DNA from 2 places in the Streptomyces sp. AgN23 genome. Region 2 is predicted to be linked to the other one. Evidence: riboswitches for the same ligand, from Rfam matches in the RefSeq annotation. Region 2 holds a riboswitch; the other holds the start of a gene.
The links. A riboswitch is a leader RNA that binds a small molecule or an ion and turns the genes downstream of it on or off. The one in region 2 is predicted to bind glycine.
Positions count from the first base shown of each region.

Region 1 (4,412 bases), 5.9 Mb from region 2:
CGGACGGTCGTGATCAAGGTGCGGCGGTACGACTTCTCCACGCTGACCCGTTCGGAGACCCTGCGCGGGCCGACCGACGATCCGGGGGTGGTGCGGGAGGCCGCCGCACGGCTGATCGACGGCGTGGACACCACGGCGGGTGTGCGGCTGCTGGGGGTCGGGGTCAGCGGTCTGGCTGACTACACCCAGGAGGATCTCTTCGCGCAGGCAGCGCAGGCAGCGCAGGCAGCGCAGGCAGCGCAGGCCGCGCAGGCCGCCCAGGCGGCTCAGGAGGCCCATGAGGCCCTGGGGGACGCCCGGCGCGTGCCGGGGCCCGAGGGGCCGGAGCGTGTGGGAGAGGGCGCGGGAGAGGCTTCTGAGGACGCTGAGAAGCCGCGCCGCTGGCTGCCGGGCTCCGATGTGCGGCACGCCGAGTACGGGGCGGGCTGGGTGCAGGGGAGCGGGGTGGGCCGGGTGACCGTGCGCTTCGAGGAGCCCTGGTCGCGGCCGGGGCGGGTGCGGACGTTCGCGGTGGACGACCCGGCGCTGGAGCCGACCGAACCGCTGCCCCTGCTGCGACCGGACGCGGATGCGGCTCCGGGCCTGGACGCGGTCCCGGGGGAGCCCGCGACCCCGGACGTGGACGGGGCTTCGGACGTGGACGGGGCTTCGGACGTGGACCCAGGCCCGGACGCGGATCTGGCCCCGAACCTGGCCGTGAGCCCGGACCCGGACGCGAGCCCGACCGCGGAGGAGGCTGCGGGCCCGGTTCCCGAGGACGCCGCGAGCCCGGGCCCCGATGTGGCCCGGAAGGCGGCCACGGACCCGGCCTCGATCCCGGGAGAGGCTGCGGACCTGGTCTCGGATGACGTCGTGTGCCCGCGCCCCGACGTGGCCCGGGAGGTCGTCACGGACCCGGACCCGGCCTCCGAGGACGCCGCGGGTCCGCCCCTCGACGGGGCCCCGGAGGAGGCTTCGGACCTGGCCCCGGACGGGACGACGGGCCGGGAGGGGACCACGGGCCTGAACCCGGGGGAGCGCATAGCCCCGGGCCCAGAGCAGACCGCGGGCCCGGATGACCTGGCCCCGGGAGCGGACGGCCTGACCGAGGGCGCGGATGGGCTGGCCCCGGGACTGGGCGGGGGATCCGGGCGGGGGCAGGGCCTGGGCCATATGCGGGGCCCGGCCTCAGGACACGAGCAGAGCAAGCCGCAGCCCCAAGGTCAGCCCGTGACGTCCAGCCCGTAGTGGTGGTAGAGCTGCAACTCCTGCTCGGGGGAGAGGTGGCGGCCGACGCCGAAGTCCGGGGCGTCCTTGATCAGTGTTCGGTCGTACGGCACCCGCAGGGTGTCGCCGACGACCTCGCTCGGTTCGAGCGGCACGAAGACGTCCCGGCTGAACAGCCCGGTGCGTACGGCCGCCCATTCGGGCTCGCCGGTCGCGTCGTCGAGATAGACCTCGTCCACGGTGCCGATCTTGGAGCCCTCGCGGTCGAATGCCTTGCGGCCGATCAGGGTCCGCGGGTCGATATCGGTCTGCACGCTCTCTCCCACAGGTGGCAAGTGACCATTGATACCTACAAAAAGCCACATCACCGCGCTCGGCCACTCGAACGCCGGCGACCGTCCCCCACGATAGAACCGCTGGTACGCTGACTGTGGCTGTAAACCCCGTGCGGGAGAGTCCTCCGCCGACGCTGTCGGAGGCGCCGAAGGAGCAAACCCTCCCCGGAATCTCTCAGGCACACGTACCGTGCGGGTGAGGTCACTCTGGAAAGCAGGGCGGGCCACGGGCTAGCAGAGCTCCGGAACCCCTCCTCACCGACGGTGAAAACCGGTCAGGCGGTACGTGGACCGGTGAAGCTCTCAGGTTGAGATGACAGAGGGGGAGGCCGTCCGGGCACCCGCGCCGCGGTGCCCCTCGCCGGTCGTTACAGACCAGGAGGCCCCCGCAGATGACCGCCAATCGCATCGCACTCTCCGACTTGGAACGCGGTACTCCGTTCGAGCAGCGCCATATCGGCCCCGACGGCGAGGCGCAGGCCAAGATGCTCGCCCACGTCGGCTTCGGCTCGCTGGACGAGCTCACCGAGGCCGCCGTACCGGAGGTCATAAGGAGCACCGAGGCGCTGAATGCCCTGCCCCCGGCCCGCAGCGAGCCGGAGGTCATCGCCGAGCTGCGCGGGCTCGCCGACCGCAACCAGGTGCTGCCGTCGATGATCGGTCTCGGCTACTACGGCACCCACACCCCGCCGGTGATCCTGCGCAATGTGCTGGAGAACCCCGCCTGGTACACCGCGTACACGCCCTACCAGCCGGAGATCTCCCAGGGTCGGCTCGAGGCCCTGCTCAACTTCCAGACCGTGGTCGCCGATCTGACCGGGCTGCCCACGGCCGGTTCCTCGCTGCTGGACGAGGCCACCGCGGCCGCCGAGGCGATGGCGCTGTCGCGGCGCGTCGGCAAGGTCAAGGAGGGCGTCTTCCTGGTCGACGCCGAGTGTCTGCCGCAGACCGTCGCGGTCCTGCGGACCCGCGCCGAGCCGACCGGTGTCGAGGTCGTCGTCGCCGATCTGGCCGAGGGCATTCCGGACGAGATCGCCGAACGCGGGGTCTTCGGCGTACTGCTGCAGTACCCGGGCGCCTCCGGCGTGGTGCGCGATCCCCGGCCGGTCATCGAGCGCGCCCATGAGCTGGGCGCCATCGTCACCGTCGCCGCCGATCTGCTCGCGCTCACCCTGCTCACCTCGCCCGGCGAGCTGGGCGCGGACATCGCGGTGGGCAACAGCCAGCGGTTCGGTGTCCCGATGGGCTTCGGCGGACCGCACGCCGGGTTCATGTCGGTGCGCGACGCCTACGCCCGCAACCTTCCCGGCCGGCTGGTCGGGGTCTCCGTGGACGCCGACGGCGACAAGGCGTACCGGCTGGCGCTGCAGACCCGTGAGCAGCACATCCGCCGGGAGAAGGCCACCAGCAATATCTGCACCGCCCAGGTGCTGCTGGCCGTGATGGCCGGGATGTACGCCGTCTACCACGGCCCGGACGGGCTCGCCGCGATCGCCCGCCGCACCCACCGCTACGCCTCGGTGCTCGCCGAGGGGCTGCGGGCCGGCGGTGTCGAGGTGGTGCACGGCGCGTTCTTCGACACTCTCACCGCGCGAGTGCCGGGCCGGGCCGCCGAGGTGGTCGCCGCGGGCCGGGAGGCCGGGGTCAACCTTCGGCTGGCCGACGCCGACCACGTCGGCATCGCCTGCGACGAGACCACCGCCCGTGCGCAGCTCGCCGCCGTGTGGTCCGCCTTCGGGGTGGACGGCGGAAACGGCGACGCCACCGGGATCCCCGGCATCGACGAGCTGGACGCCGCGGCGCCGGACGCGCTGCCCGCGGCCCTGCTGCGCCACGACGGCTATCTGGCCCACCCGGTCTTCCACCAGCACCGCTCCGAGACGGCGATGCTGCGCTATCTGCGGCGGCTGGCCGACCGGGACTACGCCCTGGACCGCGGCATGATCCCGCTCGGCTCCTGCACCATGAAGCTCAACGCGACCACCGAGATGGAGCCGGTCACCTGGCCCGAGTTCGGCGCGCTGCACCCCTTCGCACCGGCCGAGCAGGCCCAGGGCTATCTGACCCTGATCCGTGAGCTGGAGGAGCGGCTGGCCGAGGTCACCGGCTATGACAAGGTCTCCCTGCAGCCGAACGCCGGATCCCAGGGCGAGCTCGCCGGGCTGCTCGCGGTGCGCGCCTATCACCGTGCCAACGGGGACACCCAGCGCACCGTCTGCCTGATCCCGTCCTCCGCGCACGGCACCAACGCCGCCAGCGCCGTGATGGCCGGCATGAAGGTCGTCGTGGTCAAGACCGGTGAGGACGGCGAGATCGACACCGGCGACCTGCGTGCCAAGATCGAGAAGCATGGTGCCGAACTGGCCGTGCTGATGGTCACCTACCCCTCCACCCACGGTGTGTTCGAGGGGCACATCACCGAGATCTGCGCGGCCGTGCACGACGCGGGCGGTCAGGTCTACGTGGACGGCGCCAACCTCAACGCGCTGGTCGGGCTCGCCGAGCCGGGCCGGTTCGGCGGCGATGTCTCGCATCTGAACCTGCACAAGACCTTCTGCATCCCGCACGGCGGTGGCGGTCCCGGCGTCGGGCCGGTCGCGGTGCGCGAGCACCTGGCGCCCTACCTCCCCAACCATCCGCTGCAGCCCGCCGCGGGCCCGGCCACCGGAGTCGGCCCGGTCTCGGCCGCGCCGTGGGGCTCCGCGGGGATCCTGCCGATCTCCTGGGCGTACATCCGGCTGATGGGCGCCGAGGGGCTGCGCCGCGCGACCCAGGTCGCGGTGCTCGGCGCCAACTATGTCGCCAAGCGTCTCGAGCCGCACTACCCGGTGCTCTACACCGGCCCCGGCGGCCTGGTGGCCCATGAGTGCA
Region 1 covers NZ_CP007153.1:1,295,783-1,300,194, reverse strand. Annotated here, with positions in the region: gene AS97_RS05695 (DNA polymerase IV) at 1-1,227, shown strand, start outside; gene AS97_RS05690 (PRC-barrel domain-containing protein) at 1,203-1,520, opposite strand; glycine riboswitch at 1,645-1,742, shown strand; gene gcvP (aminomethyl-transferring glycine dehydrogenase) at 1,934-4,412, shown strand, end outside.
Region 1: linked by a shared signal. The riboswitch ahead of gcvP (aminomethyl-transferring glycine dehydrogenase) and the one ahead of gcvT (glycine cleavage system aminomethyltransferase GcvT) in region 2 are both predicted to bind glycine.

Region 2 (4,412 bases):
CCCCAGGATGGTGTCGCCGGGGGAGAGCAGGGCGAACATCGCGGCCGCGTTGGCCTGGGCGCCCGAATGCGGCTGGACGTTCGCCGCCTCGGCGCCGAACAGCTCCTTCACCCGGTCGATGGCGATCTGCTCGACCACATCGACGTGTTCACAGCCGCCGTAGTAGCGGCGGCCGGGGTAGCCCTCGGCGTACTTGTTGGTCAGGACCGAGCCCTGGGCCTCCATGACCGCCGCCGGGGCGAAGTTCTCCGAGGCGATCATCTCCAGGGTGGACTGCTGGCGGTGGAGTTCGGCGTCGACGGCGGCGGCGACGTCCGGGTCGAGCTCGTGCAGGGAGCTGTTGAGAAGCGACATCAGGGTCCCGATCGGAAGAGGAGGGTCAGTTTTCGGCGAAGGCGGTGTACGCGTCGGCGGAGAGCAGCTCCTCCGGCTCGCCCGTCACCCGCACCTTGAACAGCCAGCCGCCCTCGAAGGGAGCGGAATTCACCAGCGCCGGGTCGTTCACCACGTCCTCGTTGATCTCGGTGACCTCACCGGAGACCGGCGAGTACAGGTCGCTGACCGACTTGGTGGACTCCAGCTCTCCGCAGGTTTCACCGGCGGTGACGGTCGAGCCGACGTCCGGGAGCTGGACATAGACGACATCGCCGAGCGCGTTGGCCGCGAATTCGGTGATGCCGATCGTCGACACGCCATCCTCGTCGGCGGCCGACAGCCACTCGTGCTCCTTGCTGTAGCGCAGCTGCTGGGGGTTGCTCATGGTCCGATTCTCCTGGATACGGGGGAGTGCTTGGGAAACGGGTCTTAGCTGGTGGGACGCGACGCCGGTGGGTGCGGTGCCGGGGGTGCGTGCCTGCGCGGTGTGACGCCGGTGGGTGCGGTGTCGGCGCGACGTGGCGCCGGTGGATGCGGCGCCGGTGGACTCGGTGCCGGTCCAGCCGGTGGACTCGGTGCCGGTCCATGGGATGACGCCGGTGGGGCGCGACGCGTTGCGGCGGACCGCTCAGCGCTCGCGCCGGTAGAAGGGGAGCGCCACGACCTCGTACGGCTCCCGGGTGCCCCGGATGTCCACCGAGACCCCCTCGGTGCCGGGCTTCGCGTACTCCGGGTCCACGTACGCCATCGCGATCGGCTTGCCCAGCGTCGGCGAGGGCGCGCCTGAGGTGACCTGGCCGATCTGTGAGCCGTCGGCGGCCACCACGGCGTATCCGGCGCGCGGCACCCGGCGGCCCTCGGCGACCAGGCCGACCAGGGTGCGCGGGCTGACGGTGTCCGCTTCGCGGGACGCGGCCTCCAGGGCCTGGCGGCCGACGAAGTCGCCGGGCTTGTCGAATTTCACCACCCGGCCGAGCCCCGCGTCGAAGGGGGTGGTGTCGGTGGTCAGCTCGTTCCCGTAGAGCGGCATCCCCGCCTCGAGGCGCAGGGTGTCCCGGCAGGACAGACCGCAGGGGACCAGGCCCACCGGGGCCCCCGCCTCGGTCAGCGCCTCCCAGACCCGCTCGGCGTCGCCCGGCGCCAGGAACAGCTCGAAGCCGTCCTCGCCCGTGTAGCCGGTGCGGGCGATCATGGCGGGGACGCCCGCGACGGTGCCCGGCAGCCCGGCGTAGTACTTGAGCCCCTCCAGGTCCGCGTCGGTCAGGCTTCCCAGGATCCCGGGGGACTCGGGCCCCTGGACGGCGATCAGCGCATAGGCGTCGCGGTCGTCCCTTACGGTCGCCTCGAAACCGCCGGCCCGTTCGGTCAGCGCGTCCAGCACCACCTGGGCGTTGGAGGCGTTGGCCACGACCAGGAACTCCTCGTCCCCGAGGCGGTAGACGATCAGGTCGTCCAGGATGCCGCCCTCGTCGTCGCAGATCATCGTGTAGCGGGCGCGGCCCACGGCGAGCGCGGACAGCCGGCCGACCAGCGCGTGATCCAGGGCCTCTCCGGCCTGCGAACCGATGAGAGAGATCTCACCCATATGGGAGAGGTCGAAGAGCCCGGCGCGGGTGCGCACCGCGGTGTGCTCGTCGCGCTCACTGCCGTAGCGCAGCGGCATGTCCCAGCCGGCGAAGTCGGTCATGGTGGCGCCGAGCGCACGGTGCCGTGCGTCCAGCGCGGTACGGCGTGGGGCGGGCGGGGCGTCGGTCACGATTCAGGCTCCAGGAGATCGGGGTCGCGCGACGGCGAGGACGGACGGCAAGGACGCGTGCGTCCTCCCCATCTGTCATCGGAACCTGAGAGGTTCGCCGTGACGCCCGTAAGGGGCCCGGCTTGCACCTTGGGTGGAGCCGCGCCCGCGGCTCGCTTTTCAGATCTGCCTCGTCCACGCGGTATCGGGGCCTGAGAGATTCAAGGGAGGACTTGCTCCTTCGGCGCCCCGGACACCCGGCACATTGCCGGTGACCAAGGACTCTCCCGCGCGGATTCAAGCGGCCGGTATGGAGTTGCGCGCACATCATCGCATGAGTGGCCGAGAAAGGAAGCCCCGATCAGGGCGGCTCCGGCCGGATCGGGCAGAGGCCGCCTTGATGGACATTACCTTTTCTTGACACTCTGCGGGTACGAGCAGCGGTGACCGACCTGGGAGGACGATCACGGTGCATGGGCAGGGAACATACGAGACCGCACAAAGGCTCCTGCCGGCACGGCGTGGCCGCATCCCCTCCGGGCCGACGGCCATCCCCGGCCGGCGCATCGCGGTGCACGATCTGCGCGGCCAGGTGCGAGGTGGCGGTGCGGACCGGCGTGAGCTGCGCTTCCCGGCGGGGGACGTGCTGGTCGCCTCCGGGCTGCCGGGCGCCGGCAAGAGCACGCTGATCAATCGGACGGTGCCCCTCCTGGACGGGACGGGCGCGGTCGTCATCCGGGTGGACTCGCAGAACACCCGGGAGGCGTGGGAGCGCCGGATGCCCCGCTGGCTGCCGTACGCGCTCTACCGCCCGCTGGTCCGGTACGCCCACTACGCCGGGCTGCGCCGGGCGCTGCGCTCGGATGTGAGCGTCGTGGTGCACGACTGCGGCGCGCTGCCGTGGGTCCGCCGCTGGCTGGCCCGGGACGCGCGGCGCCGGGGCCGCAGCGTCCACATGGTGATGCTGGACGTGGACGCCACGGTGGCCCTGGAGGGCCAGGCCGCCCGAGGCCGCGGGGTCTCCGGCTATGCCTTCGGCCGGCATCGGCGCGCGATGCGGCGGCTGATCGCGGGGATGGAGGAGGGGCGGCCGCCGGAGGGGTGCGCCTCGGCGGTGCTGCTGGACCGCTCGACCGCGAGCGAGCTGCGCTGCATCTCCTTCGAGTGAGCCCCGTACCGGAAGTGGGCCCCGCATGGGAGGGGACGGGTGCTCCCCTCCCCGGGGGCGAGGGGAGAACGCCGGGTGACCTTGGCCGGAAATCGGCCACCGGGACATCACCCAGTGTGACGGTGGCGCGGGGCCGGGCGAGGTGGGGAAGTGCTGTGGAGATGGCGTCGCCCCCGCTGGCCCCGGGCCGCCCAGCCGCTAGGGTGCTTTGGGCAGGTAGGACGAGATGGCGGTTGGACGAAGATGAGCTTCCCGGAGCAGTACGGCATGGCCCCGGCTCACGGAGGATTCCCCGACGGCGCGCAGACCGCGTTTCCGGCGTTTCCCGGCAATGAGCTCGAAGAGGTGATGGCCGCCTCGATCGACGTCCCCGGGGCCGGAGCGCGCATCGTCGAGACGCTCTCCCGCAGCCATGTCTGGGTTCCGCTGCCCAACGGCGGTGGCCCGGGCAGCCCGAGCCTCGATCTGCCCACGGTGGAGATCGAAGGCGCCGCGTATGTCCCGGTGTTCAGCTCCGAGCAGCAGTTCCTGCAGCTCGTCGGCTCTCATATGTCCTTCACCATCGCCCCGGCCGTGGAGTTCGCCCGCGGCCTGCCGCCCCAGCTCGGCATCGCGGTGAACCCCGGTGGCGCGGTGGTCGTACCGCTGCCTCCGCCCGCCGTCCGGGAGTTGTGCCGTGCCGGGCGTAGCCAGCTCGACGGCCCGGCCACCGGGGGCAGGGTGCGGCTCTTCGAACCGGACTGGCAGGACGAGCCGGTGGACTTCCTGGCCGCCGCCGGGATCGAGTTCGCCAAGGACACCGGGGTGCGCACCGCCCGGCGCGCGCTGGCCAGTGTCGAGGGCGACGAGCCGGCGCTCTTCGTCGGCGTGCAGTTGGACGCCCCCGGCCCCGAGGGCCAGGCGCGGGCGGTGGACGCGCTGGGCCGCGCCCTCGGTGTGGTGCCCGTGCGGTGGAAGGTCCAGCTGGTGCTGCTGGACGTGGCGCAGGGGGATCCGGTGGTCGACTGGATGATGGGGCGCGTACGGCCGTTCTACGACCGTGATCTGTGACTCACCCCAGGGTCCGCTACGGGGGCCCGTAAGCTGGTTTGATGACCAGGAGGGGTGCGAGCACGCTCCCCGGTGAGGTGCGGG
Region 2 covers NZ_CP007153.1:7,185,880-7,190,291, forward strand. Annotated here, with positions in the region: gene glyA (serine hydroxymethyltransferase) at 1-354, opposite strand, end outside; gene gcvH (glycine cleavage system protein GcvH) at 380-760, opposite strand; gene gcvT (glycine cleavage system aminomethyltransferase GcvT) at 1,004-2,131, opposite strand; glycine riboswitch at 2,301-2,410, opposite strand; gene AS97_RS31345 (AAA family ATPase) at 2,580-3,278, shown strand; gene AS97_RS31350 (enhanced serine sensitivity protein SseB) at 3,546-4,328, shown strand.